One region of the Streptomyces sp. NPDC002773 genome, then DNA from elsewhere that is predicted to be linked to it. Evidence: predicted binding sites of a transcription regulator. Region 1 holds the regulator's gene; each other region holds the start of a gene.
The links. Region 1 encodes HrcA, which represses chaperone genes, less so after heat shock. Its sites were predicted from a motif close to TTNGCACTCNGNNNNNCNGAGTGCNAA; they were not measured.
Positions count from the first base shown of each region.

Region 1 (9,239 bases):
GCGGTGATCGGCGCCGGGCCGGACCACGTCAGCGCGTACGCCCTGATCGTCGAGGAGGGGACGCAGCTCGCCCGCCGGATCCGGCGCGGCGAAGTGCCGATGACCGACGACGACGTGCACGCCGACCGGTATCTGATCGCGGACTCCGTGCTCGCCGAGGCCGGGTTCGAGTGGTACGAGGTGTCCAACTGGGCCACCTCGGAGGCCGGGCGCTGCCTCCACAACGAGCTGTACTGGCGCGGGGCGGACTGGTGGGGGGCCGGTCCCGGGGCGCACAGCCACGTGGGGGGCGTGCGGTGGTGGAACGTGAAGCATCCTGGCGCGTATGCGGCCGCGCTTGCCGGGGGGCGGTCGCCGGGTGCCGGGCGGGAGCTGCTCTCCGGGGAGGACCGGCGGGTGGAGCGGGTGCTGTTGGAGTTGCGGCTTCGGGAGGGTGTCGAGTTGTCGCTGCTGCGGCCGGCGGGGCTTGCTGCGGCTGGGCGGGCGCTGGGGGACGGGCTTCTCGCGCCCGAGCCGTACGAGGCCGGGCGCGCGGTCCTGACGCTGCGGGGGCGGTTGCTCGCCGATGCGGTCGTGCGGGATCTGGTGGACTGAGGTTCGGGCGCGGGGGGCGAGGCGCCGCCCAGGGCGCCGTTCCGTTGTGCCCACCCTCCCCCGGACTCCGTCCGGGGGGACCCCCACGCCCCAGCGGAACGATTGCCCACAACGGGGGGGCCTATGGGGCCGTCACGAAGTCGATCAGTTCTTCTACTCGGCCCAGGAGGGCCGGTTCCAAGTCCTTGTACGAGGTGACCCTCGACAGGATGTGCTGCCAGGCCGCTCCCGTGTTCTCCGGCCAGCCCAGGGCCTCGCACACGCCCGTTTTCCAGTCCTGGCCCCTCGGGATCCGTGGCCAGGACGGGATGCCCAGGGACGACGGCTTCACCGCCTCCCAGACGTCGATGTACGGGTGGCCCACGACCAACACGTGGGGCGAGGTCACCTGGGCGGCGATCCTCGACTCCTTCGAACCCGGCACCAGGTGGTCCACCAGGACCCCCAGGCGCGCGTCCGGCGCCGGGGCGAACTCCGCCACGATCGCCGGCAGGTCGTCGACGCCCTCCAGGTACTCCACGACCACGCCCTCGATGCGCAGGTCGTCGCCCCAGACCCGCTCCACCAGCTCGGCGTCGTGGCGGCCCTCCACATAGATCCGGCCCGCCCGCGCCACGCGCGCGCGTGCGCCAGGGACCGCCACCGAGCCCGACGCCGTGCGGGTCGGACGGGTGGGGGCCGCGGACGGGCGGACCAGGGTCACCACCCTGCCCTCCAGGAGGAAACCGCGCGGGTCCAGCGGGAAGACCCGGTGCTTGCCGAAGCGGTCCTCCAGGGTCACCGTGCCCGCCTCGCAGCGGATGACCGCCCCGCAGAAGCCCGTCGTGACCTCCTCGACGACCAGGTCACGGTCGGCCGGCACCTCCGGGACGGGAGCCGAGCGCTTCCAGGCGGGCGTGAGATCGGGGTCGTAGCTGCGCATTCGGGCGACGTTATGCGACGGAGAAGCGCGTTGCCAGCTCCTCCCGTTGGAGTCGTACGAACGCGGCGTCCACCACCGCCCCGTGCCCCGGTACGTACACCGCGTCCTCGCCTCCGAGCCGCAGCAGCCGGTCCAGGGCGTCCGGCCAGCGGGAGGGGATCGCGTCCGGGCCCGCCTGCGGCTCGCCCGACTCCTCCACCAGGTCGCCGCAGAAGACCACCTCCCGCTCTCCCGGCACCAGGAGCACCAGGTCGTGGCCCGTGTGGCCGGGGCCGACGTTCGCCAGGAGGACCTGCCGGCCGCCCAGGTCGAGCGTCCACTCGCCGGAGACCACGTGCCGGGGCGCCACCAGGACGTCCGCCGCCTCCGCGGCCGCCGCCGCGTCGAGCCCGTGCCGTACCGCGTCCCCGCGCAGCTCCTCGCGGGCCCGCGCCCCGCCGAGCAGCGCGTCCGAGCCGACCGCTCCGAAGACCTCGGCGCCCGCGAAGGCCGCCGTGCCCAGCACATGGTCGAAATGGGGGTGGCTCAGTGCGATGTGCGTCACTCTCCGGCCGCCCGTCAGCTCCGCGATCCGGGTCCGCAGCTCGGCGCCCTCCGCGAGCGAGGAGCCCGTGTCGTACAGCAGCACCGCCCGTTCGCCCAGTACCAGTCCGACCGTGGCGTCCCAGCCGGGCAGCCGTCGCCGGCCCACCCCGTTCGCGAGCCGCTCCCATCCGTACGCTTCCCAATCCACGTCCATACGGCGACGCTAGCCGGTGGGGGCGCCGCCTCCTTGCCAGGAGCGTCGCCCGCCGCCGTACACTGGCCGGGGGATCGCTGGCACTCGGGCAGGGTGAGTGCCAAAAGCGGAGCAACCGGAACGACGTCGACAGCTGGAGGTGCGCACGATGCTCAGCGAACGCAGACTCGAGGTCCTGCGCGCCATCGTCCAGGACTACGTCGGGACGGAGGAGCCCGTCGGCTCCAAGGCGCTCACCGAGCGCCACAAGCTCGGCGTCTCGCCCGCCACCGTGCGCAACGACATGGCCGTGCTCGAGGAGGAGGGCTTCATCGCCCAGCCTCACACCAGCGCCGGCCGCATCCCGACCGACAAGGGCTACCGGCTCTTCGTCGACCGGCTCGCCGGCGTCAAGCCGCTGTCGACGCCCGAGCGCCGGGCCATCCACAACTTCCTCGACGGCGCGGTGGACCTGGACGACGTCGTCGGCCGCACGGTGCGGCTGCTCGCGCAGCTGACCCGTCAGGTCGCCGTCGTCCAGTACCCCTCGCTGACCCGTTCGACCGTCCGGCACGTGGAGCTGCTCGCGCTGGCTCCCGCCCGCCTGATGCTGGTGCTCATCACCGACACCGGCCGCGTCGAGCAGCGTGTCATCGACTGCCCGGCGCCCTTCGGCGAGACCTCCCTCGCCGATCTGCGGGCCCGGCTCAACAGCCGGGTGGTGGGCCGTCGGTTCGCCGACGTGCCGCAGCTGGTGCAGGACCTCCCCGAGTCCTTCGAGGAGACCGAGGACCGCGCCACGGTCACCACCGTGCTCGCGACCCTCCTCGAATCCCTGGTCGAGGAGCACGAGGAGCGGCTGATGATCGGCGGCACCGCCAATCTCACCCGCTTCGGACCCGACTTCCCCCTGATGATCAGGCCTGTCCTTGAAGCCCTGGAGGAGCAGGTCGTCCTCCTCAAGCTGCTCGGCGAGGCCAAGGAATCGGGCATGACCGTACGCATCGGGCACGAGAACGCCCACGAGGGGCTGAGCTCCACGTCCGTCGTCTCGGTCGGCTACGGTTCGGGCGGCGAGGCAGTCGCCAAACTCGGCGTGGTCGGACCGACCCGCATGGACTACCCCGGAACGATGGGAGCGGTACGCGCAGTGGCACGTTACGTCGGACAGATCCTGGCGGAGTCGTAAGTGGCCACGGACTACTACGCCGTACTCGGCGTGCGCCGCGACGCTTCCCAGGACGAGATCAAGAAGGCTTTCCGGAGGCTCGCCCGCGAGTTGCACCCGGACGTCAATCCCGATCCGAAGACGCAGGAACGCTTCAAGGAGATCAACGCCGCCTACGAGGTCCTCTCGGACCCGCAGAAGAAGCAGGTCTACGACCTGGGTGGCGACCCCCTCTCGGCCTCCGGCGGAGGCGGCGCGGGCGGCTTCGGGGCCGGTGGCTTCGGCAACTTCTCCGACATCATGGACGCCTTCTTCGGTACGGCCTCGCAGCGCGGCCCGCGCTCGCGGACCCGCCGCGGCCAGGACGCCATGATCCGGCTGGAGATCGACCTCAACGAGGCGGCCTTCGGCACCACCAAGGACATCCAGGTCGACACCGCGGTCGTCTGTACGACCTGCTCGGGCGAGGGTGCCGCACCCGGTACCTCCGCGCAGACCTGTGACATGTGCCGCGGCCGCGGCGAGGTTTCCCAGGTCACCCGGTCGTTCCTCGGCCAGGTCATGACCTCCCGCCCCTGCCCGCAGTGCCAGGGCTTCGGCACGGTCGTCCCGACGCCGTGCCCGGAGTGCGCCGGTGACGGGCGCGTGCGCTCGCGCCGGACGCTGACGGTCAAGATCCCGGCCGGTGTCGACAACGGCACCCGGATCCAGCTCGCGGGCGAGGGCGAGGTCGGCCCCGGCGGCGGCCCCGCCGGCGACCTGTACGTCGAGATCCACGAGACCCCGCACGACACCTTCCAGCGGCGCGGCGACGACCTGCACTGCACGGTCACGCTCCCGATGACGGCGGCCGCGCTCGGTACCAAGGTGCAGCTGCAGACCCTCGACGGCCTGGAGGAGATCGATGTCCGGCCGGGCACCCAGTCCGGCCAGTCGATCCCGCTGCACGGCCGCGGCATCACCCATCTGCGCGGCAACGGCCGGGGCGACCTGATCGTGCACGTCGAGGTGCAGACCCCCGGCAAGCTCGACGCGGAGCAGGAACGGCTCCTGCGCGAACTGGCCAAGCTGCGCGGCGAGGAACGGCCCACCGGCCAGTTCCAGCCCGGTCAGCAGGGGTTGTTCTCGCGGCTGAAGGACGCGTTCAACGGGCGGACCTGACGCTGCTGGGGGTCCGGGGGTCGTCCCCCGGGTCAGCACGGTCAGCCCGGTCAGCAGGGGTTGTTCTCGCGGCTGAAGGACGCGTTCAACGGGCGGACCTGATCCGACCCGGAGACGGAGAGTAGGGGCGGGGCGGCGTAGAGCCGTCCCGCCCCTTCCGTACCTGACGTACGAATTCGGCGCCGCCGCAGGGGCATGGCACGATGCCCATATGTCCACCACCGCACTGAACGATCTCTCTCGGCATCCGATCGTGCAGGCCCCCATGGCGGGTGGCGCCTCCTGTCCCGAGCTGGTCGGAGCCGTCTGCGAGGCCGGGGCGCTCGGGTTCCTGGCCGGCGGGTACAAGACGGCCGGAGGCCTGTACCAGGAGATCAAGCAGGTACGCGGGCTCACCGCACGCCCCTTCGGTGTCAACCTCTTCCTGCCGCAGAGCGGACCGTCCGCCGACCCCGCCGCCGTCGAGGTCTACCGTCACCAGCTCGCCGGCGAGGCCACCTGGTACGACACCCCGCTCGGCGAGGCCGACGACTGCCGCGACGACGGCTACGACGCCAAACTGGCCATCCTCCTGGAGGACCCGGTCCGCGTCGTCTCCTTCACCTTCGGCTGCCCGGCGCCCGAGACGCTCGCCGCCTTCGCCCGCGCCGGTACGTTCACGATCGTCACCGTCACTTCCGCCGACGAGGCCCTCGCCGCCCAGCGGGCCGGCGCCGATGCCGTCTGCGTCCAGGGCGTCGAGGCCGGCGGGCACCAGGGCACGTACCGCGACGACCCGGCCGACGAGGGCGCCCAGGGCACCGGCCTCCTCGCCCTCCTCACCCGGATCCGCGAGAGTGTCGCCCTGCCGATCGTCGCCACCGGCGGGATCATGCGCGGCGCCCAGATCGCCGCCGTCCTCGCCGCGGGCGCCGACGCCGCCCAGCTCGGCACCGCCTTCCTCTGCTGCCCCGAGTCCGGCGCCCACCCGCTGCACAAGCGGGCCCTGACCGACCCGCTGTTCACCCGGACCGAGTTCACCCGGGCCTTCACCGGGCGCCCGGCCCGCGGCCTCGTCAACCGCTTCATGCGCGAGCACGGGCCGTACGCCCCCTCCGCCTATCCGGAGATCCACCACCTCACCGCCCCCATCCGCAAGGCAGCGGCCGCCGCGGGTGACGCCCAGGGCATGGCCCTGTGGGCCGGCCAGGGCCACCGGCTCGCCCGCGAACTCCCCGCCGGGCAGCTGGTCGAGGTGCTGGCCGCCGAACTCGACACCGCCCTCTCCGACCTCTCCGGGTCCGCCCACAGGAGCGCCTCATGACCGCACCCGTCTTCGTCGTCGACACCGTGCCCGGTACCGGCACCTTCGTCCTCGAAGGGTCCGAGGGGCGGCACGCCGTCTCCGTGAAGCGCCTCCAGGGCGGGGAGGACGTCGTCCTCACCGACGGCCGGGGCCGCTGGGCCGACTGCGTGGTGCTCACGGCCGAGGGCAAGGACCGGCTGACCGTCCAGGTGTCCGCCGACCACGAGGACACCGAGGAGCAGCCCCGGATCACCGTGGTCCAGGCCCTCCCCAAGGGCGACCGGGGTGAACTCGCCGTCGAGACCATGACGGAGACCGGGGTGGACGCCGTCGTGCCCTGGGCCGCCTCCCGCTGCATCACCCAGTGGAAGGGCGACCGGGGCCTCAAGGCGCTCGCCAAGTGGCGGTCCACCGCGCGCGAGGCCGGCAAGCAGTCCCGCCGCACCCGGTTCCCCGAGGTCACCGACCTGATGACGACCAAGCAGGTCGCCGCGCTCCTCGCGGGCGCCGACTTCGCGGCCGTCCTGCACGAGGACCGCGACCATCCGAGCGGCGCGCTCGCCACCGCCGAACTCCCCGAGAAGGGCTCGATCGTGCTGATCGTCGGCCCCGAGGGCGGGGTCTCGCCGCAGGAGCTCGCGGCGTTCGAGGAGGCCGGCGCGAAGCCGTACCGACTGGGCCGCAGCGTGCTGCGCACCTCCACGGCCGGCACGGCGGCGACGGCGCTCGTCCTGGGGCGCACGGGGCGCTGGAGCTAGGGCGCGGTGTCTCGTCCGGGTTGTGTACGGCGGAACCCGGTGGACGGCCGCCGCCGGGCGGTCCTTAGGCTGACCGCATGGCCGACGAGTCCCCCCTGATCCGCAGTCTGCGCGCCGCCGTGGCAGCCGCCCCCGGTGACGTACCCCTGCGTCTTCACTTCGCCGAACTCCTCCTCGCCGAGGGCCGGAACGACGAGGCCGTCACGGAAGCGGCGGTCGCGCTCCAGCACGCGCCGGGGGACGCGGAGGCGCGCGGCCTGATGATGCGGGCGATGGGGGTGGCGCCGGTCGCGGAGCCCGTAGAGCAGCACGTCGAGCCGCCTGTCGACAAGCCCGCCACCCCGCCCGTCGAGCCGCCCCCCGCCAAGCCCGCCGACACGCCCCCCGACGTCGACCGTCCCTCCTTCGACTGGGACGCCGCCGAGCAGCAGGTCCAGGACCTCGTCGGGCCCCGTTTCCTGGAGGCCCCGCTGGCCGCCGACGGCGAGGGGGCCGCCGGGGACGCCGCCGCCTGGGACGTCGACGCCCCCGGTGCCGTACGCCTCGCCGACGTCGGCGGCATGGAAGAGGTCAAGGACCGGCTGGAAGCCGCGTTCCTCGCGCCCATGCGCAACCCCGAACTGCGCCGCCTCTACGGCAAGTCGCTCCGCGGCGGACTGCTCCTCTACGGGCCGCCCGGCTGCGGCAAGACGTTCATCGCGCGGGCCGTCGCGGGCGAACTCGGCGCGAACTTCCTCACCGTCTCGCTCTCCGACGTCCTCGACATGTGGATCGGCGCCTCCGAGAAGAACATCCACGACATCTTCGAGACGGCCCGCCGCCAGGCCCCCTGCGTCGTCTTCCTCGACGAGCTGGACGCCCTCGGGGCCAAGCGCTCCCGCACCGCCCACAGCGGCCTGCGCAACGTCGTCAACCAGCTGCTCACCGAGCTCGACGGCATCGCGAGCGGCGCAGGCAACGAGGGCGTCTTCGTGCTCGCCGCCACCAACGTGCCCTGGGACGTGGACATCGCGCTCCGCCGCCCCGGCCGCCTCGACCGCACCCTCCTCGTGCTGCCGCCGGACGCCACCGCCCGCGACGCGATCCTCCGCTACCACCTGCGCGAGCGCCCCATCGAGGCCGTCGACCTCGGCAAGCTGGTCAAGGCCACCGAGGACTTCTCGGGCGCCGACCTCGCCCACGTCTGCGAGACGGCCGCCGAGGCCGCGCTCCTCGACTCCGCCCGCAGCGGCTCCGTACGCCTGATCTCCACCAAGGACCTGCTCGGCGCGGCCAAGCAGATCAAGCCGTCCACGGAGCCGTGGTTCGCCGCCGCCAGGAACGTCGCCATGTTCGCCAACGAGGGCGGCCTGTACGACGACCTCCTCGCCCACCTCAAGCGGAAGCGCAAGCTGTGACCGCGCCGCCCACGCCGCCGACGCCGACCACACCGACCGCTCTCCTGCGGGCCGACGCCCTGTACGACGCCGGGCGGTACGCGCAGGCCGGCGAGCTCGTCGCCCAGCACCTGGCGACCGAACCGGAGGACGCGGAGGCGCTGGTCCTGCTCGCCCGCTGCCACGACCGGGCCGGCGACCACCCGGCCGCCCTGGACGCGGTGGACCGGGCCCTGAGCGCCGAACCCGAGCTGCTCATGGCCTGGCTGATGCGCGTCCAGATCCTGCTGAGCCTGCGGCGGTTCCAGGACGCCGAGACCGCCGCCCGGTACTCCGTCCGACTCGGCCCGCAGTTCTGGGGCACCCACTACGCCCTCGGCACCGCCCTCGCCCAGTTCGGGGAGCACGCGCCCACGCCCGCGCGTGCCGTCGAGGCGTACGAGGCGGCGCGGGCCGCCGTCAGCCTCGCCCCCGAGGAGGACGGCGCCCACTTCCTGGTGGGGCTCACCGCCCAGCGCCGGGGCGACCACGCCACCGCGCAGCGGGCGTACGAGACGGCGCTGCGGCTCAACCCCCAGAGCAGCGAGGCCCACAACAACCTGTCGCTGCTGCGGCTGCGCCGCCGCTGGTTCCGGCGCGGGGCCTGGACGCAGGCCGCCGAGGGCTTCGTCGCCTCCGCCGCGCTCGACCTGGAGGACCGCAAGGCCCGCTACAACCTGGAGGCCATGGCCTGGAACACCGTCGCGGGATCCCGCTGGGTGGCCCTCGTCGGCTTCATCGCCTCCACCTTCGGCTCCGCCCCGCTCCGCTCCGGAGCCACCGGCGCCGACGCCCTCGTCCCCTTCGCGATCGGCGCGGCCGTGCTCCTCGGCGCCTGGGGCGGCTGGGCGTTGTGGATGGGCCGCCGGGTGCCGCCCCGGCTGCGCCGACCGATGTTCCTGGTGGCGCGCTCCTGCCGGCCGGTGATCGCGATGGCCACGGCCGTGGGCCTGCTCGGTCTCTACTCGGTGGTGACGATGGCCCTGTGGTCGTTCGACGCGGGCGTCGTCGGCGGGCTCGGGACGCCGCTGTTCTGGGCCGTGATCATCACGTACTGGGTGAGCCGCTCCGCCCTGAACCGGCGCGCCCCCAAGGACTGATGGCCTGGGGCGCGGGGATGTCGGAGGCGGCGGATAGCATGCGCGTGGAGTGACCGACGAGGCGAGGAGGCGTAGGGCCATGGCCGGAGAGCCGCAGAGCGACTGCCTGTTCTGCAAG
Region 1 covers NZ_JBEOVO010000001.1:358,112-367,350, forward strand. The annotation lists gene hemW (radical SAM family heme chaperone HemW) at 1-594, shown strand, start outside; gene ABT034_RS01550 (DUF3097 domain-containing protein) at 716-1,516, opposite strand; gene ABT034_RS01555 (MBL fold metallo-hydrolase) at 1,527-2,255, opposite strand; gene hrcA (heat-inducible transcriptional repressor HrcA) at 2,404-3,423, shown strand; gene dnaJ (molecular chaperone DnaJ) at 3,424-4,563, shown strand; gene ABT034_RS01570 (nitronate monooxygenase) at 4,775-5,866, shown strand; gene ABT034_RS01575 (16S rRNA (uracil(1498)-N(3))-methyltransferase) at 5,863-6,606, shown strand; gene ABT034_RS01580 (ATP-binding protein) at 6,684-8,003, shown strand; gene ABT034_RS01585 (tetratricopeptide repeat protein) at 8,000-9,121, shown strand; gene ABT034_RS01590 (histidine triad nucleotide-binding protein) at 9,201-9,239, shown strand, end outside.

Region 2 (9,239 bases), on a different contig from region 1:
CACCGACGCGGCCATCCGCGGCGACTACGCGTACTTCGCCCCGCTCGTCGCGCAGGGCCACGGCCTCGCCAACCACACCCTCACCCACCCCGACCTGCGCACCCTCTCCCAGGACGCCCAGCGCCGCGAGATCTGCGGTCAGCAGACGAAGCTGACGCAGCGGTACGGCAAGGCCCCGCGCCTCCTCCGCCCGCCCTACGGCAACTGGAACGAGGCCACGCGCGCGGCGGCGGGCGAGTGCGGGGTGGACGCGATCGTGCTGTGGCGGGAGTCCATGCAGATCAAGAACATGCAGTACCAGCGCGGCGACCGGAAACTGCACCCCGGCGACATCATCCTGGCCCACTTCCGCGGCCCGTCCGAACTCAAGGGCCGCACGATGACGGAGATGACGGCCACGATGCTGCGCCGCATCCAGGAGCAGGGCTTCACGGTGGCGCGCCTGGAGGACTACGTCTAGGGAGCCACCGCGATCGGGTGACGGCGCCGGGGCTTAGGGTGCTTGGCATGTCCCCGCGCAGTCCGTTGCCCCCGCCGCCCCCGCCCGTCGAGCTCCGGAGCTGGCCCGACCGGGACGCGCGGCTCGCGGACCGGGCGTTGGCGCTCGACGAGCTCGGCAGGCGGCTGCTCGGTGGCGGGCGGCTCGCGCTGTTCCTGCTCTGGTTCTTCCTGCTCGAACTGGGCTGGTCGCTGATCGGCGTCCTGCTCATCTCGCTCGGTGGGTCCGCGCCCGACCCGCTCATGATGCTGACGGGGCTCGTCACGGCCGTCCTCGGCATCGGGCTCCTCGTCCCGGCCGTGTGGCTGACCGTGCGCAGCCTGCGGCGCGACCGGGTTGTGCGCGAGAGGCTCGTCCTGTGGGCGGCCCTTGACCGGCACGGGCCGACGGACGCCCGGCTGCGCGCCCCCGCCCTCAGCGTCTGCTGGCTGCTGCTGTCCTTCGCGATGTGCGGGCTCGGCCTCTGGATGGGCTTCGCGGTGCCGGCGGGCGTCAGCCGGGACGACGGTTACGGCCTGGTCGCCTACGGCATGGGGGTCGCCCTGATCCTCTGGATCACAGGCCTCACGGGCCTCAGGAAGGCCGTCGGCCACTACCGCCTGGCGGTACGCCTGAGGGGCGGCGGGCGGCGCTGAGCGTCATCCGCCGCTGCTGCCCTCACCCGCTGCCGCTGAGCCTCACCGACCAGCCGCCGGTACGCCTCACGTACCGCCGCCGCTGCCCCCACCCGCCGCCGCTCAGCCTCAGCCGCCGTGCCTCGCCGGTCGGCCGATCAGCATCGTCGGCGCCCCGGCCACCCGCGTGAGCAGGACCGTCGCCGCGTTCGGGCCCTTCGGCTTCACCTTGCGGCGGATCTCCTCGGGCTCCACCGCCGAGCCGCGCTTCTTCACCGTCAGGGTGCCCACCTCCCGCTCCCGCAGCAGGGCCTTCAACTTCTTCAGGTTGAAGGGGAGTTCGTCGGTGATCTCGTAGGCGGGGGCGTACGGCGTGGGGACGAGCGCGTCCGCCGTGACGTACGCGATCGTCGCGTCGATCAGGCCGCCGCCCACCTCCTCCGCCACCTCGGCGACCAGATGCGCGCGGATGACGGCCCCGTCCGGCTCGTAGAGGTAGCGGCCGACGGGGCGTACCGCCGGGTCGGGCAGGCCCCGGCCGGCGAGGGCCGCGCCGGAGGGCAGCAGCGTGGCCCGCCGGGCGCCCGGCTCCGTACCGAACCAGAGGACCGCCTCCTTGACGTCCCCGCCGTCCGAGATCCACTCGGCCTCGGCGTCGGCGGGCACCGCCTCGTGCGGGATGCCCGGGGCCACCTTCAGGGCCGCGTGGGGAGCCTTGCGGGCCGCCTCGACCGCCCAGGACAGCGGCGGGGAGTACGCCTCCGGGTCGAAGATCCGGCCCCGGCCGCCGCGCCGCGCCGGGTCGACGAAGACCGCGTCGTACGGCGTGGTGTCGACGTCGGTGACGTCCGCGCACCGCACCTCGATCAGCTCCGCGAGGCCGAGCGCCTCGGCGTTGGCGCGGACAGCCTCGGCGGTCAGCGGGTCGCGGTCGACGGCGAGGACGGAGATCCCGGCGCGGGCCAGGGCGATCGCGTCGCCGCCGATCCCCGAGCACAGGTCGGCGACGCTGCCGACGCCGAGCGCCTTCAGGCGGGCCGCCCGGTGGGTGCCGACGGAGGCGCGGGTCGACTGCTCGACGCCGTTCGGCGTGAAGTACATCCGGTACGCGTCCTCCGCGCCGAACTTCGCGACCGCCCGCTGCCGCAGCCGTGCCTGGCCGATGGCCGCGGTGACCAGCTCCGCGGGGTGGTCGCGACGCAGCCGGGAGGCGACCGCCAGCTCCTGGGCGGGGTCGTAGTCGCGCAGGGCGGTGAGGAGGGTCTGCCCCTCGGGGCCGAGCAGGGGGGCGAAGGAGGCGAGGTCGGTCACCCGTCCCATTGTGGCCCCTGTGATGCTGTGGGCCGGCCGGGGGACGTGGGGTGCGGTACGGCGGTGTCGCGGCCGGGAACGGGCGTCCGCGCTGACAGGATGCGGCGCCATACGACTCGTACGACAAAAGGAAAAAATGATGGCAAAAGGTGTGCACCGTTCGTCCCGGGTGCTCGGGGCCGCCCTCGTCGTCGCCTCCCTCGCCTCCGCCGCCACGGCCTGCTCGGACGGCACCGAGCGGGACGCCGGCCCGCCTGCCCCCGCCGCCGGTCAGCAGGCCCCCCAGGCGCAGGGCGCGGCCGGCGCGCTCACCGCGTACGTCGAGAAGGTCCGCGCGCAGCGCGCCGCCCGGGTGCTCGCCGCGAAGAAGTGGGGCCTCGCCCGGACCCCGCTCGACGCGCCCGCACCGCCCGCCGTGAAGCCGAGGATCACCACCCGCAAGGGCTTCGAGACGGACGGCGAAGGCCTGCCGCCCGTCTTCACCACCGTGCCGACCAAGCAGAAGGTCGTCTTCCTCACGATCGACGACGGCGCGGAGAAGGACCCCGCCCTGCTGCGGATGATGAACGAACTCCGGATCCCCTACAGCGCCTTCATCAGCGACTACGTCGTCAAGGACGACTACGGATACTTCTCGCGGATGCAGAAGTCGCAGGAGGGCGGGGTGGCGCTGCACAACCACACCCTCAACCACCGGTACCTGCCGGGACTCTCGTACAGCCAGCAGAAGCGCGAGATCTGCGGCATGCAGGACGTCATCGAGAAACGTTTCGGCAAGCGGCCCCCGCTCTTCCGCCCGCCCTACGGCAACTACAACGAGGACACCCTGCGTGCCGCCAAGTCCTGCGGCGTCAAGGCGGTCCCGCTGTGGGCGTCCGAGGCCTTCCCCGACCGCATGGAGTGGCGCGAATGGGACCGGGACCTGCACCCCGGCGACATCGTGCTCACCCACTTCCGCGGCAAGGACGACTGGAAGGGGACCATGCCCGACATGATCCGCCGGGTGATGAACGTGATCACGGCCAAGGGATACGCGGTGGCGAAGCTGGAGGACTACGTGTGAGCCGGTCGTCGTGACGGCGGGAGGGGGGCCGCCGGGGCCGCGGGCGAGGGGTGGGAAGGGATCGAACCCTCGTGCGGAAACAGAGGCGCCGGGACCCGTTCCCGTACCGGGACCGAATCGCCACACGGCACGGAATTGGCACTCCGCTTGACCGAGTGCTAACTGCGGTCATAGTCTCGGCTCTGGCACTCCCCACCGGAGAGTGCCAACACAGCGACGGGCAGGTCCGGCACCCGCGACGACGGATCCACCTGGTCGCCACCTCAGACAGTCAACCCCGTGATCTCCGAAGGGGGAGGTCGGATCGTGACGACCACCAGCTCCAAGGTTGCCATCAAGCCGCTCGAGGACCGCATCGTGGTCCAGCCGCTCGACGCCGAGCAGACCACCGCCTCTGGCCTGGTCATCCCGGACACCGCCAAGGAGAAGCCCCAGGAGGGCGTCGTCCTGGCCGTGGGCCCGGGCCGCTTCGAGAACGGCGAGCGCCTGCCGCTCGACGTCCAGACCGGCGACATCGTGCTGTACAGCAAGTACGGCGGCACCGAGGTGAAGTACAACGGCGAGGAGTACCTCGTCCTCTCGGCTCGCGACGTGCTCGCGATCGTCGAGAAGTAATTCACCGAAGTACCGAAGTACCGAAGTACGAGCACTGAACCAGATGCTCAGAGCTGCGCCCCGAGGCCTCTTCCAGGCGCCCCGGGGCGCCGCTCGTTCCACCCGATTCCGAGAGGGCTGAACCGCTCCCATGGCGAAGATCCTGAAGTTCGACGAGGACGCCCGTCGCGCCCTTGAGCGCGGCGTCAACAAGCTTGCCGACACGGTGAAGGTGACGATCGGCCCCAAGGGCCGCAACGTCGTCATCGACAAGAAGTTCGGCGCCCCCACCATCACCAACGACGGTGTCACGATCGCCCGCGAGGTCGAGCTCGACGACCCGTACGAGAACCTCGGCGCCCAGCTGGTGAAGGAGGTGGCGACCAAGACCAACGACATCGCGGGTGACGGCACCACCACCGCCACCGTGCTCGCCCAGGCCCTGGTCCGCGAGGGTCTGCGCAACGTCGCCGCCGGCGCCTCCCCGGCCGCCCTGAAGAAGGGCATCGACGCCGCCGTCAAGGCCGTCTCCGAGGAGCTCCTCGCCACCGCGCGCCCGATCGAGGACAAGTCCGACATCGCCGCCGTCGCCGCGCTCTCCGCGCAGGACCAGCAGGTCGGCGAGCTCATCGCCGAGGCGATGGACAAGGTCGGCAAGGACGGTGTCATCACCGTCGAGGAGTCCAACACCTTCGGTCTCGAGCTCGACTTCACCGAGGGCATGGCCTTCGACAAGGGCTACCTGTCCCCGTACATGGTCACCGACCAGGAGCGTATGGAGGCCGTCCTCGACGACCCGTACATCCTGATCAACCAGGGCAAGATCTCCTCGATCCAGGACCTGCTGCCCATCCTGGAGAAGGTCATCCAGGCCGGCGCCAGCAAGCCGCTCCTGATCATCGCCGAGGACGTCGAGGGCGAGGCCCTGTCGACCCTGGTCGTCAACAAGATCCGTGGCACCTTCAACGCCGTGGCCGTCAAGGCCCCCGGCTTCGGCGACCGCCGCAAGGCGATGCTCGGCGACATGGCCACCCTCACCGGTGCCACTGTCATCGCCGAGGAGGTCGGCCTCAAGCTCGACCAGGCCGGTCTGGACGTGCTCGGCACCGCGCGCCGCGTGACCATCACCAAGGACGACACCGTCATCGTCGACGGTGGCGGCAACTCCGAGGACGTCGCGGGCCGCGTCAACCAGATCAAGGCCGAGATCGAGTCCACGGACTCCGACTGGGACCGCGAGAAGCTCCAGGAGCGCCTCGCGAAGCTGGCCGGCGGCGTGTGCGTGATCAAGGTCGGCGCCGCCACCGAGGTGGAGCTGAAGGAGAAGAAGCACCGTCTGGAGGACGCCATCTCCGCGACCCGCGCCGCGGTCGAGGAGGGCATCGTCTCCGGTGGTGGCTCCGCGCTCGTCCACGCCGTCAAGGTCCTCGAGGGCAACCTCGACAAGACCGGCGACGAGGCCACCGGTGTCGCGGTCGTCCGCCGCGCCGCCGTCGAGCCGCTGCGCTGGATCGCCGAGAACGCCGGCCTCGAGGGCTACGTCATTACCTCCAAGGTGGCGGAGCTCGACAAGGGCCAGGGCTTCAACGCCGCGACCGGCGAGTACGGCGACCTGGTCAAGGCCGGCGTCATCGACCCGGTGAAGGTGACGCGCTCCGCCCTGGAGAACGCCGCCTCGATCGCCTCCCTCCTCCTCACCACCGAGACCCTCGTGGTGGAGAAGAAGGAAGAGGAGCCGGCGGACCACGGCCACGGCCACGGTCACGGCCACTCCCACTGAGGCTCGTAGCCGATCACTGATCGCTGGTTGCTGATCGCCGATCGCTGATCACCGAGGCCCGGTGCCCCCGTCGCGGGGGCACCGGGCCTCAGCCGTAGCCACGTCGTCAGGCCTCCACCGCGCCGAGCTGCCCCATCAGCCCGAGCAGGTCGTACTCCCACCACCCCTCCGCGATCTTCCCGTCCTCCCGGAAGCGGTGGATGGTCGTCCCCGTCATGGTCACGTCCATGCCGGTGGGCTGGAGCCCCATGAAGTCACCCGTGTGGGAGCCCTTCCAGGTCCAGCGGGTGCAGACCCGGTCGCCCTCGGCGATCTGGTCGTCGACGGTGAAGCCGAAGTCGAAGCCGCCGCGCCACATCTCCACCTCGCGCCGGACGGCGTCCATGCCGATGACGTCCTGCGCGTTGGCCGGATCGTGGTCGTGGTACCCCTCGGCGAGCACCTCGTCGAGCAGCGCCAGCTCCTGCTCGCGGGCGATCATCTCCAGGAGCCTGCGGGCGGTCGCCTTGTACAGCGCCTCGTCCCGGACCACGTCCAGGTCGGTGAAGGTCGGCATCTCGTCACAGAGCGCGACCATCTCCCGGAAGATCCGGTCGGTCTCGGGGAGCTGCGAGTTCCGCATGGCCACGTCGTAGGACGGGAACTCGACGATCTCCACGACGTGGGAGGCGTCCGACCGGTCCGTGCCGACGATGCTGTGGGTGGCGGTCCGCTTGCCCTTGGTCTGCTCGACCCACTGATCCATGAGGCGGTTCAGGTCGTCGACCCGGCTGGTCTTGCAGTCGATGATTTGTACGAAACTCATGACGCCTCCCGACCCAGGTAGGACCCTTCCAGTCTAGGGGGAACGGGAGGTACCACGGCGGCCGAGCGCCTGTGCCCGCGCCTACGCCGAACGCTGGAGGTCTGACGCCCGTACCTCCTCCGCGAACGGTTCACCGCGCGCGTACCGCGCGATTTCCTCGATCGCCTGGTCCGCCATGCGGTGGAGTTCGTTGCCGAGGGAGCCGGCCACGTGCGGGGTGAGGAGGACGTTCGGGAGGGTGTAGAGGGGGGAGCCGGGGGGTGGGAGTTCCGGGTCGGTCACGTCCAGGGTGGCGTGGAGGCGGCCCGTCAGGAGGTGGGGGAGGAGGGCTTCCTCGTCGATCAGGGAGCCTCGGGACGTGTTGATGAGGGTCGTTCCGTCCGGCATCGCGGCGAGTTGGGCGGCGCCGATCATGCGGTACGTGGACGGGAGCTGCGGCGCGTGGACGGAGACGACCGTGCTGCGGGCGCACAGGTCGTCGAGGTCGGCCACCAGCTCCACGCCGGGCGGCGGGGCGTCGGCGTACGGGTCGTACAGGAGGATGTCGATGTCGAAGGGGCGCAGCAGGTCGATGACCCGGCGGCCGATGCGGGAGGCGCCGACGATGCCGACCGTGCGGCGGTAGTTGCCCCAGTCGGCGGACTCGGTGAGCCAGGCGTGGTCGGCGCGGAGTTCCGCGTACCGCTGGGCCGAGCCGAGGACCCGTTTCCCGGCGAAGAGGATCGCGGCGAGCGTGTACTCGGCGACCGGCAGCGCGTTGGCGGCGGCGGCGGAGGTGACGCGGAGGCCGCGTTCCCAGCAGGCGTCGGTGATGTGGTGCTTGACCGAGCCGGCCGCGTGGACGACCGCCTTCAGGCGCGGCGCGCGGTCGAGGACCTCGGCGGTGAGCGGGGTCGCTCCCCAGCAGGTGAGGAGGATCTCGGCCTCCGCGAGGGCGGCGGTGACGTGCGGATCCGGGGTGGTCAGGTCGTGGGCGACGAGGTGGGGGTCCGTGCGGGCGAGGGAGGTGAGGCGGGCGCGGTGGGTGTCCGTGAGGAGGCGTCCCGCGACGCCTTGACCCATCGCGAGGAGGAGGGGAGGGCGGTTGTCAGTGGTCGGGTGCATCGTAGTACCTGTGCTCCTCACTTGACGCTGCCGGCCGTCAGACCGGCCTTCCAGTGGCGCTGGAGGGAGACGAAGGCGACGACGAGGGGGACGACGGCGAGCAGGGATCCGGTGACGACGAGGGGGTAGAAGTCGGGTTCGGCGTGGGCGTTGCTGTTCCACGCGTACAGGCCGAGGCTCAGCGGATAGAGCTTCTGGTCCGACAGCATCACCAGGGGGAGGAAGAAGTTGTTCCAGACGGCGGTGAACTGGAAGAGGAAGACGGTCACGAAGCCGGGCATCACCATGCGCAGACCGATGGACCAGAAGACGCGCAGTTCGCCGGCCCCGTCGATACGGGCGGCCTCCAGGGCCTCGTCGGGGATGTAGCCGGCGCAGAACACCCGGGACAGGTAGACGCCGAAGGGGTTGACGAGGACGGGGATGAGGACGGCCCAGTAGGTGTTGACGACGCCGACCTCGCTGGCCAAGAGGTACATCGGCAGGGCGAGCGCGGTGGTGGGGACGAGCACGCCGACGAGGACGAGGCCGAAGAGCTTCTCCTTGCCCCGGAAGTCGTAGACATGGAAGGCGTATCCGGCGGCGACGCTGACGAGCGAGCAGGCCAGGGCGCCGAATCCGGCGTACAGGAGGCTGTTCAGGTACCAGTGGAAGTAGATGCCGTCGTTGTACTCGGCGAGCCGGGAGAGGTTGCCGCCGAGGTCGAAGCCCTCGAAGGAGAAGGCGTTTCCGGCGAGGAGGCCGCCGGCGTCCTTGGTGGCGGCGGTGACCAGCCAGACGAGCGGGAAGAGCATGTAGACGACGGCGAGGACGAGGGCGCCGTTGACGGCGGCCTTGGAGAGCCACACGGTGGGGGTACGAGGCTTGCTCACGCGCGCTTCCCCTTCCGGCCGGTCAGCCGGGTCACGGCGAAGGAGAGCAGCGCCGCCGTCAGGGCGAGGAGCACGGAGGCGGCGGCTGCGAGTCCGTAGTCGTTGCGGTCGAAGGCCGCGGTGTAGGCGTACATGTTCGGCGTCCAGGTGGAGGTGATGGCGGAGCCGGTGCCCTTGTTGAGGATCAGCGGCTCGGTGAAGAGCTGGAGGGAGCCGATGATCGTGAAGAGGCCGACCATCGCGAGGGAGGCCTTGACGAGCGGGATCTTGACGGAGAACGCGATGCGCCAGGCGCCGGCCCCGTCGACGGTGGCCGCTTCGAGGACGGAGCGGTCGATGGCCTGGAGGGCCGCGTAGAAGATGACCATGTTGTAGCCGAGCCATTCCCACAGGGCGATGTTGACGATGGAGGGCAGGGCGCCTTCGGGGGAGAAGAAGTCGAAGCCGATGCCTCCGGCCTCCATGGCCTGGACGACGGGGCTGAGCTGGGGCGTGTAGAGGTAGACCCAGATCAGGGCGGCGATGATGCCGGGGACGGCGTGCGGCAGGAAGAGCGCGAGCTGGAAGAAGCGGCGGGCGCGGGCGAGGGCCGAGTCG
Region 2 covers NZ_JBEOVO010000006.1:137,061-146,299, forward strand. The annotation lists gene ABT034_RS10770 (polysaccharide deacetylase family protein) at 1-460, shown strand, start outside; gene ABT034_RS10775 (hypothetical protein) at 508-1,134, shown strand; gene ABT034_RS10780 (THUMP-like domain-containing protein) at 1,243-2,433, opposite strand; gene ABT034_RS10785 (polysaccharide deacetylase family protein) at 2,564-3,487, shown strand; gene groES (co-chaperone GroES) at 3,794-4,102, shown strand; gene groL (chaperonin GroEL) at 4,233-5,861, shown strand; gene ABT034_RS10800 (ester cyclase) at 5,968-6,666, opposite strand; gene ABT034_RS10805 (hydroxyacid dehydrogenase) at 6,748-7,770, opposite strand; gene ABT034_RS10810 (carbohydrate ABC transporter permease) at 7,788-8,642, opposite strand; gene ABT034_RS10815 (carbohydrate ABC transporter permease) at 8,639-9,239, opposite strand, start outside.
Region 2: the regulator HrcA is predicted to act here: its motif matches at 3,623-3,649, upstream of groES (co-chaperone GroES).

Region 3 (9,239 bases), on a different contig from region 1:
GGACGAGGACAGGTCCGCCTGCACGCCGTCGGCGGCCTTCGCGGTCAGCGTCCACGTGTAGGAACCGTTCACGGCGAGGCGCCCCGCCGCGTCCTTCCCGTCCCAGGTGGTGCTGACGATGCCGCGTGCCTCACCCCCGTTCAGCGTCCTGACGACCTTGCCGGTCGCCTTGTGCTTCAGCGTCAGGGACCAGGAGGCGGCGGGCTTGGACAGCCACCAGCGGGGCTTCCAGGTACCCGTCCTCAGGTTCACGCCGGCCGCCGCGTCCGCGTCGATGACGGAGATCCGCGAGGTCGGGACGCCGGACGGGACGATCCGCACTCGGCGGTCGGGACCGGTGTAGGCGACGTGCCCGCCGAAGCGGTCAACGGTCCAGCCGGCCCGACGGGCCATGTTCCCGCCGAGGTCAGCGGGGGTGGCCACCACGCGGTGCGGCGCGTCGGCGAGGTTCCCGCTTGTCGGGAGACCGCTGCGCACGTCGTAGAGGGTGAGGCCGGTGGCATCCGAGCGAGAGACGAAGTAGCCGTCGCCGAGCAGGACGTCGTCCTGGCCGAGGCGCAGGGTGCGCCCGCTGGCCTGGTCGTACAGGCCGGCGCCCTTGAAGTCGTCGCCCCAGAAGTTCGTGCACTTCCAGTACACGAGGCGGCCCACGGCCTGGAGCTGGCCGGGGGCGCAGCCGGCGTCGAAGGACTGCACCGTGGCGGCCGCCGCCGGAAGCGTCTTGGCGACCACGGTGGTCGACGGGTTTTGGCTGCCCTCCTGGCGACCGAGGGCGCTCCACAGCGTGTTGCCCCAGACGGCCGAGGCGACCGGATCGCGCTTCTGGAGGACGGCGCCGGAGTCGGTGCCACGGAACTCGACGACGGCCTGGCTGCCGTCCCAGCCCTGGTTCACCACGCCGAACCGGCCGGAGAGGTCCACGAGCTGCGGACTGCCCAGTCCGGTCGTCAGCCTCGGGCCGGCCGCGGCGGACCCGTTCCGGTAGAGCATCGTCAGATCCTGCTCGGTGCCCGCCTTGCGGCCGTGGTGGCCGTCGCCGCTCGCGAACATGCTGACGCAGTAGACGAGCCACGTGGGGCTGCAGTCGTCGTCCCTGCCCTGCACCAGGCCGTCGACGGTCGAGCGCAGCTCCTCGGGCCGCCCGGAGGTCTTCAGCCAGGTGCTCCGGTAGCCGCCGATGATGCCGCCCGGCTGGTACAGGTTCGAGTCGTCGGCCGTGGTGAGGATGCCGCTGCCGAGGGAGATGCCGTAGGGCTTGGCCTCCATGTCCTCGATGTCCGCGAGGCGCTTGCGGGTGATCGTGCCGTCGGCGGCCTCGGAGAAGAGGTAGTACCCCCAGTCGAGGGCACCGTAGGTGGTGTTCTGCTCTGCGCCGGCGACCAGGAGCGAGCCGTCGGGCGTGCGGTGCACCGAGGGGGAAGCGACGGCCAGCAGTGACTTCCAGGACCCCGAGGCATCCCGTAGGGCGAGATGGTTGCCCCGGTACCCGCCGTCGTTGCCGGAGCTGGGCGGCGTCACGGTGACGAAGTCGTCGCCGAGCCGCCGGACGACGTCGCCGTAGGAGGCGATGTCGCGCATGTCGAAGGTGGTCGGGGCCGCGTCCAGGTCGTCGCGGCGGTACACCTGGGCGTCGCTGCCGGACGGGGCACCCATGTGGAAGACCGTGTCCCGGTCGAACGAGACGCTCTCGCCCTGGGTGGAGAGCGTCTTGATGCTCCCGGCGGCGAGGTCGACGACCCACCACCCCTGGGACATCGTGCTGTTCTCCCACTTGATGCCGCGGACGGCGACCGATCGGGCGTCACCCTCGCTGATGGAGAGGTTCCAGCCCTCGGGCAGGCCCTCCAGCTTCTGTTCCCGTACCCCTCCGTCCTCCGGGTGCAGGAGGTGCAGGCTCGTCGTGGCGCTCTCGGTGCCGGTCCGGGTGATGACGGTGTCGCCGTACGTCGCGACGTACGTCTGCCCCTCGGGGATCGGTACCGTGATGGTCGTTCCACCGCCTGCCCGCTGCTGGAGCGTCACGTGCGGGGTGGGGCTCTCTGAGTGGACGGCGACGGTGTCGGAGCCGTGTCCGAAGTCCGCCGGGTACTCGGTGAAGCGGTACTCGTCGACACTGTACGAGAGCGGCTTCGGCAGGCGGTGGTCGAGGACGGTGGTCGCGCCGGTCGCGTAGTCGATCCAGCGGACCCGGTCGTCCCCCTCCTGTGCGGTGAGGAAGCCGGTCTCCCCGGCGTTCAGGACGATGGTGGCGCGGGGCACGAAACGGGCGCCCGGGCTGACGACGACGGCGTCGCCGGACGTGGCAGCGGCGGCGGGCCCGGCCGCGGCGGCCGTCAGGCCTGTGGCGCCGAGGGCGGCGGTCAGTGCGAGCGCGACGGCTCTTCGGACGGACAAGTACGTGTCCCCTCGTACGGGTGCGAAAGCGGGTACGACGAGGGAGGGCGGGCACGGCGGGCAGGGCACGGGGCGGAGTGTGGACCGCACCGGACGGGGCCGGCGGGACCCCCCCTGTCGGCAGCCGGATCGTACATTCACGCGAGTCGAAGACGCCAGGAACTTTCCCCGGCGGGGGCGGGGCCGACTGGTGGGACGGGTTCTACGCCGACCGCGACAAGCCCGTGCCGTTCTTCGTCGCGAAGCCCGACGAGAACCTCGTCTCGTACGTCGAGCAGGGCCTGCTCCCGGCCGGCGGCAGGGCCCCCGACCTGGGCTGCGGACCCGGCCGCAACAGCCTGTACCTCGCCTCGCTCGGCTACGACGTGGACGCGGTCGACCTCTCCCCCACCGCCGTCCGATGGGCGGAGGAACGGGCCCGGGAAGCGGGGGTCACGAACATCCGGTTCACGTGCGGCGACGCCTTCAGGGGCGCCGCCCCGGACGGCCCGTACGACCTGGTCTACGACTCCGGCTGCTTCCACCACCTGCCCCCGCACCGCCGCCGACTCCCCCGCCTTCGGGGAGTCCTTCCTCTGGACGGCCCTCTTCCGCCGGGGATGACCCGACGGCAGGCGCTCACATGGCCTTCAGGTGCTCCGCCAGCCGGTCGTACTGTTCCCTCACCCCCGCCTCCATCCCCGCCTCCAGCGCCTGGTCCCTGATCTCGTTCGACGGCCAGAAGGACGTGCTGGTCAGGGCCGTACCGCCGGCCGGGGTGGCGTCGAAGCTGAGCGTCACCCGGACCGGATCCCCGTCCGGCATCTGCTCGAAGACCTCCGTGTAGTCGAGCCGTTCCGCCGGGACGATCTCCTCGTACGTACCGGAGAAGACGATCTCCTGACCGTCGGGGGCGGTCTGGCCCCAGCGCCACGCGCCGCCCACCCGCAGGTCGATGTCGACGACCGTGGTGGTCAGCCCGGACACCCCGTACCACTCCCGTACGTGCGCGGGTTCCGTCCACGCCTCCCAGAGGCGCGCCGGCGGGGCGTCGAAGGTGCGGGTGATGACCAGCTCGCGGTCGGCGGGCGTGGTGAACAGGGTGACCATGGCTTCGATCCCTTCCCGGAGACCATTCCCGAAGACCATTCCAGGATCGCCCCGCCCCTCCCTCAGGGCACTTCCTGCCCCGCCGGAACGCCCGAGGGCGGCACCCCCGTGGGGGTACCGCCCTCGTTCTGTTCTTCGCGTTCAGCGATGAACCACCGATCCCGGAGGATCAGAAGTCCATGTCGCCGCCCGGCATGCCGCCGCCGGCCGGCGCGGACGCCTTCTCCGGCTTGTCGGCGATGACGGCCTCGGTGGTGAGGAACAGCGCGGCGATCGACGCGGCGTTCTGCAGCGCGGAGCGCGTGACCTTCGCCGGGTCGATGATGCCCTCGGCGATGAGGTCGACGTACTCGTTGGTCGCGGCGTTCAGGCCGTGGCCGACGGGCAGGTTGCGGACCTTCTCCGCCACGACGCCGCCCTCGAGGCCGGCGTTGACCGCGATCTGCTTCAGCGGGGCCTCGAGGGCCAGCTTCACGATGTTCGCGCCCGTGGCCTCGTCGCCCGCGAGGTCGGCCTCGAGCTTCTCGAAGACCGAGGAGGCCTGGAGCAGGGCCACGCCGCCGCCGGCGACGATGCCCTCCTCGACGGCCGCCTTCGCGTTGCGAACGGCGTCCTCGATGCGGTGCTTGCGCTCCTTGAGCTCGACCTCGGTCGCGGCACCGGCCTTGATGACGGCCACGCCGCCGGCCAGCTTCGCGAGGCGCTCCTGGAGCTTCTCACGGTCGTAGTCCGAGTCGCTGTTCTCGATCTCGGCGCGGATCTGGTTCACGCGACCGGCGACCTGCTCGCTGTCACCGGCACCGTCGACGATGGTGGTCTCGTCCTTGGTGATGACGACCTTGCGGGCGCGGCCCAGCAGGTCGAGGCCCGCGTTCTCCAGCTTCAGGCCGACCTCCTCGGAGATGACCGTGCCGCCGGTGAGGATGGCGATGTCGTTCAGCATGGCCTTGCGACGGTCGCCGAAGCCCGGGGCCTTGACCGCGACGGACTTGAAGGTGCCGCGGATCTTGTTGACGACCAGGGTCGACAGGGCCTCGCCCTCGACGTCCTCGGCGATGATCAGCAGCGGCTTGCCCGACTGCATGACCTTCTCCAGGAGCGGGAGCAGGTCCTTCACGGAGGAAATCTTGGAGTTGACGATCAGGAGGTACGGGTCGTCGAGGGACGACTCCATGCGCTCCATGTCGGTGGCGAAGTACGCCGAGATGTAGCCCTTGTCGAAGCGCATGCCCTCGGTGAGCTCGAGCTCGAGCCCGAAGGTCTGCGACTCCTCGACGGTGATGACGCCTTCCTTGCCGACCTTGTCCATCGCCTCGGCGATGAGCTCGCCGATCTGGGTGTCGGCGGCGGAGATGGAGGCCGTCGAAGCGATCTGCTCCTTGGTCTCGACATCCTTCGCCTGCTCGAGGAGGGCGCCGGAGACGGCCTCGACGGCCTTCTCGATGCCGCGCTTGAGGGCCATGGGGTTGGCACCGGCGGCGACGTTGCGGAGGCCCTCGCGGACGAGCGCCTGGGCGAGAACGGTGGCGGTGGTCGTACCGTCGCCGGCGACGTCGTCCGTCTTCTTGGCGACTTCCTTGACCAGCTCGGCGCCGATCTTCTCGTACGGGTCCTCGAGCTCGATCTCCTTGGCGATGGAGACACCATCGTTGGTGATCGTGGGGGCGCCCCACTTCTTCTCGAGGACGACGTTGCGGCCCTTGGGGCCGAGGGTGACCTTGACGGCGTCAGCGAGCTGGTTCATGCCGCGCTCGAGACCGCGCCGGGCCTCCTCGTCGAACGCGATGATCTTGGCCATGTGAAGTGGTCCTCCCGGACATGGGGTGGATAACGCTCCAGGACCGCGCCGACGCCCGCGACGGACGGCCTCCGGAGCTCCGCGTGGTTCCTTGCCCCACCCGGCCGGCGGCCTCGTCGTGCCCGATCCTCGTAGCACTCTCAGGTGCCGAGTGCTAACGCCAATGATTAGCACTCGACCCATGCGAGTGCAAGCGACTCTCGATGATCGGGACGCAACGACGGTGATACGGGCAGGCCGGGTAAACGCGCGAGGGGCCCGTATCCCCTCAGGGATGCGGGCCCCTCGACGGCGTTGCGTCGGTGGCCGATCGCGCCGCGCTCAGACGGCGAGCTTGACCATGTCCGCCTGCGGACCCTTCTGGCCCTGCGAGATCTCGAACTCGACCCGCTGTCCCTCTTCGAGGCTGCGGTAACCATCCATCTGGATCGCGCTGTAGTGGACGAAAACATCCGCACCACCGTCGACCGCGATGAAGCCGTAGCCCTTCTCCGCGTTGAACCACTTGACGGTGCCCTGAGCCATGCCTAACTCCCCTATTACTGGCCCTTGCGCGGGGCCCGCACTTCGCGGGACCCGGGTCAGACCCTGCGCCGGAACGCGTCGACCGCGGCTGAATGTATCTGCCCAACTGCCCTCTGCAACAGGTCAATCGAGCGAGATTTCTGGGCGTCACGGAAAGGCGAATCGGGGAGAATCCCTTTAATTCCAGGGCAAGTCGGGCCCGGCAAAGTACGCAGAAGGTACACAAGGCGCACACACTTTGGCTGCTTCTTGTCGCGCGGGGACGCATTCTCATATGCGCCCGGCATGAGCAGCGGAGGGGACTTCCCCAACTGTACCCCGCTCAACCATGCAGAATTGCCCCCTCCGCTTTACGGCGCGGAAGGGGCAATTCGAGATCTTCGAGAAAGACGGGACAGCTGATGCGGCTCAGCAGCCGCCGGCGATCAACAGTCCCGGTGCTCAGCAGCCGCCGGCGACCGCCGGGATGATCGAGACGCCCGCGCCGGCCGGCGTCGCCGTCTCCAGGCCCTGCTCGAAGCGCACGTCGTCGTCGTTGACGTACACGTTGACGAAGCGGCGCAGCTTGCCCTGGTCGTCCAGGACGCGGGCGGCGATGCCCGTGTGGTTCTTCTCCAGGTCCGCGATGACCTCGGCGAGGGTCGCGCCCTCGGCCTGGACCTCGGACTGCCCACCCGTGTAGGTGCGGAGGATGGTGGGGATGCGGACGTTCACGGCCATGTGTCTACGTAACCTTTCAGTGGGCCAGGAAAGCGGGCCGGCTCAGAGCGCCAGGCCGGCGTCGCGGAACGCGTCCAGGCTCGGGCGGATGGTGACGGTCGCCTGAGAGGTGTCGGCCACCGCGTCCAGGGTCTTGAGTCCGTCGCCGGTGTTGAGGACGACGGTGGTGAGGTTCGGGTCGATCAGCCCGTTCTCGACGAGCTTCTTCGCGACGCCGACCGTCACACCGCCGGCGGTCTCGGCGAAGATGCCCTCGGTCTGCGCGAGCAGCTTGATCGCGTCGACGACCTGCTCGTCGTTGACGTCCTCCACGGCGCCGCCGGTGCGGCGGGCGATGTCGAGGACGTACGGGCCGTCGGCCGGGTTGCCGATGGCGAGCGACTTGGCGATCGTGTTCGGCTTCTGCGGGCGGACGACGTCGTGGCCGGCCTTGAACGCGACGGAGACCGGGGAGCAGCCCTCGGCCTGGGCGCCGAAGATCTTGTACGGCTTGTCCTCGACGAGACCCAGCTTGATGAGCTCCTGGAGACCCTTGTCGATCTTGGTGAGCTGGGAGCCGGAGGCGATCGGGATGACGAGCTGGTCGGGGATGACCCAGCCGAGCTGCTCGCAGATCTCGTACGCGAGCGTCTTGGAGCCCTCGCCGTAGTACGGGCGGAGGTTGACGTTCACGAAGCCCCAGCCCTCGCCGAGCGGGTCGCCGATGAGCTCCGAGCAGAAGCGGTTGACGTCGTCGTAGTTGCCCTCGATGGCGACGAGGTCACCGCCGTAGACACCGGCCATGACGACCTTGCCCTGCTCCAGGTCGTGCGGGATGAACACGCAGGAGCGGAAGCCGGCGCGGGCGGCGGCGGCGCCGACGGCGCCGGCCAGGTTGCCGGTGGAGGAGCAGGAGAGGGTGGTGAAGCCGAAGGCGCGGGCGGCCTCGATGGCCTGGGCGACGACCCGGTCCTTGAAGGAGTGGGTCGGGTTGCCGGAGTCGTCCTTGACGAAGAGCTTGCCGGGGGCGACGCCGATCTCGCGGGCGAGGTTGTCGGCCTGGACGAGCTTGGTCCAGCCCGGGTTCAGGTTCGGCTTGTCGGCGACGTCGGCGGGGACGGGCAGCAGCGGGGCGTAGCGCCAGATGTTGGCGGGGCCGGCCTCGATCTGCTTGCGCAGCGCCTCGGGGTCGCCGGTGGGGAGGTCGTACGCGACTTCGAGAGGTCCGAAGCAGAGTTCGCAGGCGAAGATCGGACCGAGTGCGAAGACTTCACCGCATTCGCGACAGGAAAGCCCGGACGCGGGACCGAGGTCGACGCTGGTCGCGGAGTTCGCAGAGGTCGCGGTGTTCGCGGAGGTCGCGGGGGTGGCGGTCTGTACAGCCATGGAGGGGAGGCCCTTTCTCCTCATCTTTCCCATGACGAATTTTTCGCCATGAGACGGATTTGGCACCTTCCCTAGTCGGGGACCTCGCCTGGAGGACAAGTAACCGACTGGAGGGTTGCCGGGGCTTCAACGGGCCGTTTCCCTCTGCCCCTCTGGATGAGCGGTATTCGGTTGTGTAACGCGGGCGGCACCCCGACATGCATCGGGCATCCGCGTTGTTCAAGACTGTAACCGAAGGCATGGACGGTTGAGATGGTCGTCCGAACCGCGAGATGGAGATCACGTGCTGGAAGAGGTGGAGCGCTGGCTGGACCGGCGGTCCTGGTCCGTGGCCGATCGTCCGCTTGAGCGGGTTCTCGCCGCCAAGCGGGGGACGAGGGTCAGCGTGGTGCTGCCCGCGCTGAACGAGGAGGCGACGGTCGGGGACATCGTCTCCGTCATCCGGCGCGAGCTGATGAGCGAGTCGGTGCCGCTCGTCGACGAGCTGGTGGTGATCGACTCGGGCTCCACGGACCGTACGGCGGAGGTGGCGGCCGCGGCCGGGGCGCGGGTGGTCGCGCGGGACGCGATCCTCCCCCGGATCCCGGCGGTGCCGGGCAAGGGCGAGGTCCTGTGGCGGTCACTGTTGGTGACGAGCGGGGACGTCGTCTGTTTCGTGGACGCGGACCTGCGGGACTTCTCGGCGGACTTCGTGACGGGGATCGTGGGTCCGCTGCTCACGGACCCGGACGTGGACTTCGTGAAGGCGATGTACGACCGTCCCCTCGGCGACGCCCCTGGTCAGGGGGGCCGCGTCACGGAGCTGGTGGCGCGCCCGCTGCTCAACCTGCACTGGCCGCAGCTGGCCGGCTTCGTGCAGCCGCTCGGCGGCGAGTACGCGGCCCGCCGCTCGCTGCTCGAACGGCTGCCGTTCCCGGTCGGTTACGGAGTGGAGCTGGGCCTGCTCGTCGACGCCCTGCACACGGTGGGCCTCGACGCGCTCGCGCAGGTGGACGTGGGGGTGCGCAAGCACCGGCACCAGGACGGTCAGGCGCTCGGCCGGATGGCGGCGGCGATCTACCGGACGGCGCAGCTGCGGCTGTCGCGGGGGCATCTGGTGCGGCCGCTGCTCACCCAGTTCGAGCGGGGCGAGTCGGGGTTCGTCCCTCACACGTACGCGGTGGACACGGAGGAGCGGCCGCCGATGGCCGAGATCGTGGAGTACGCGCGCCGCCGCGTGGCGTAACGCCCCATGATGATGTGTTTTGCCTACATTGCCCTTTTATGCGCTTCAGACAACATCACCTGGGCAAGGTGCTCGCGGCCGTCGGACTGATGGCGGGCCCGCTCGCGCTCGCCGCGGCGGGAC
Region 3 covers NZ_JBEOVO010000017.1:99,919-109,157, forward strand. The annotation lists gene ABT034_RS21440 (FG-GAP-like repeat-containing protein) at 1-2,394, opposite strand, end outside; partial or broken gene ABT034_RS21445 (class I SAM-dependent methyltransferase) at 2,571-2,993, shown strand; gene ABT034_RS21450 (SRPBCC domain-containing protein) at 3,013-3,483, opposite strand; gene groL (chaperonin GroEL) at 3,653-5,281, opposite strand; gene ABT034_RS21460 (cold-shock protein) at 5,603-5,806, opposite strand; gene ABT034_RS21465 (MoaD/ThiS family protein) at 6,248-6,526, opposite strand; gene thrC (threonine synthase) at 6,569-7,924, opposite strand; SAM riboswitch class I at 7,909-8,054, opposite strand; gene ABT034_RS21475 (glucosyl-3-phosphoglycerate synthase) at 8,175-9,116, shown strand; gene ABT034_RS21480 (hypothetical protein) at 9,155-9,239, shown strand, end outside.
Region 3: the regulator HrcA is predicted to act here: its motif matches at 5,449-5,475, upstream of groL (chaperonin GroEL).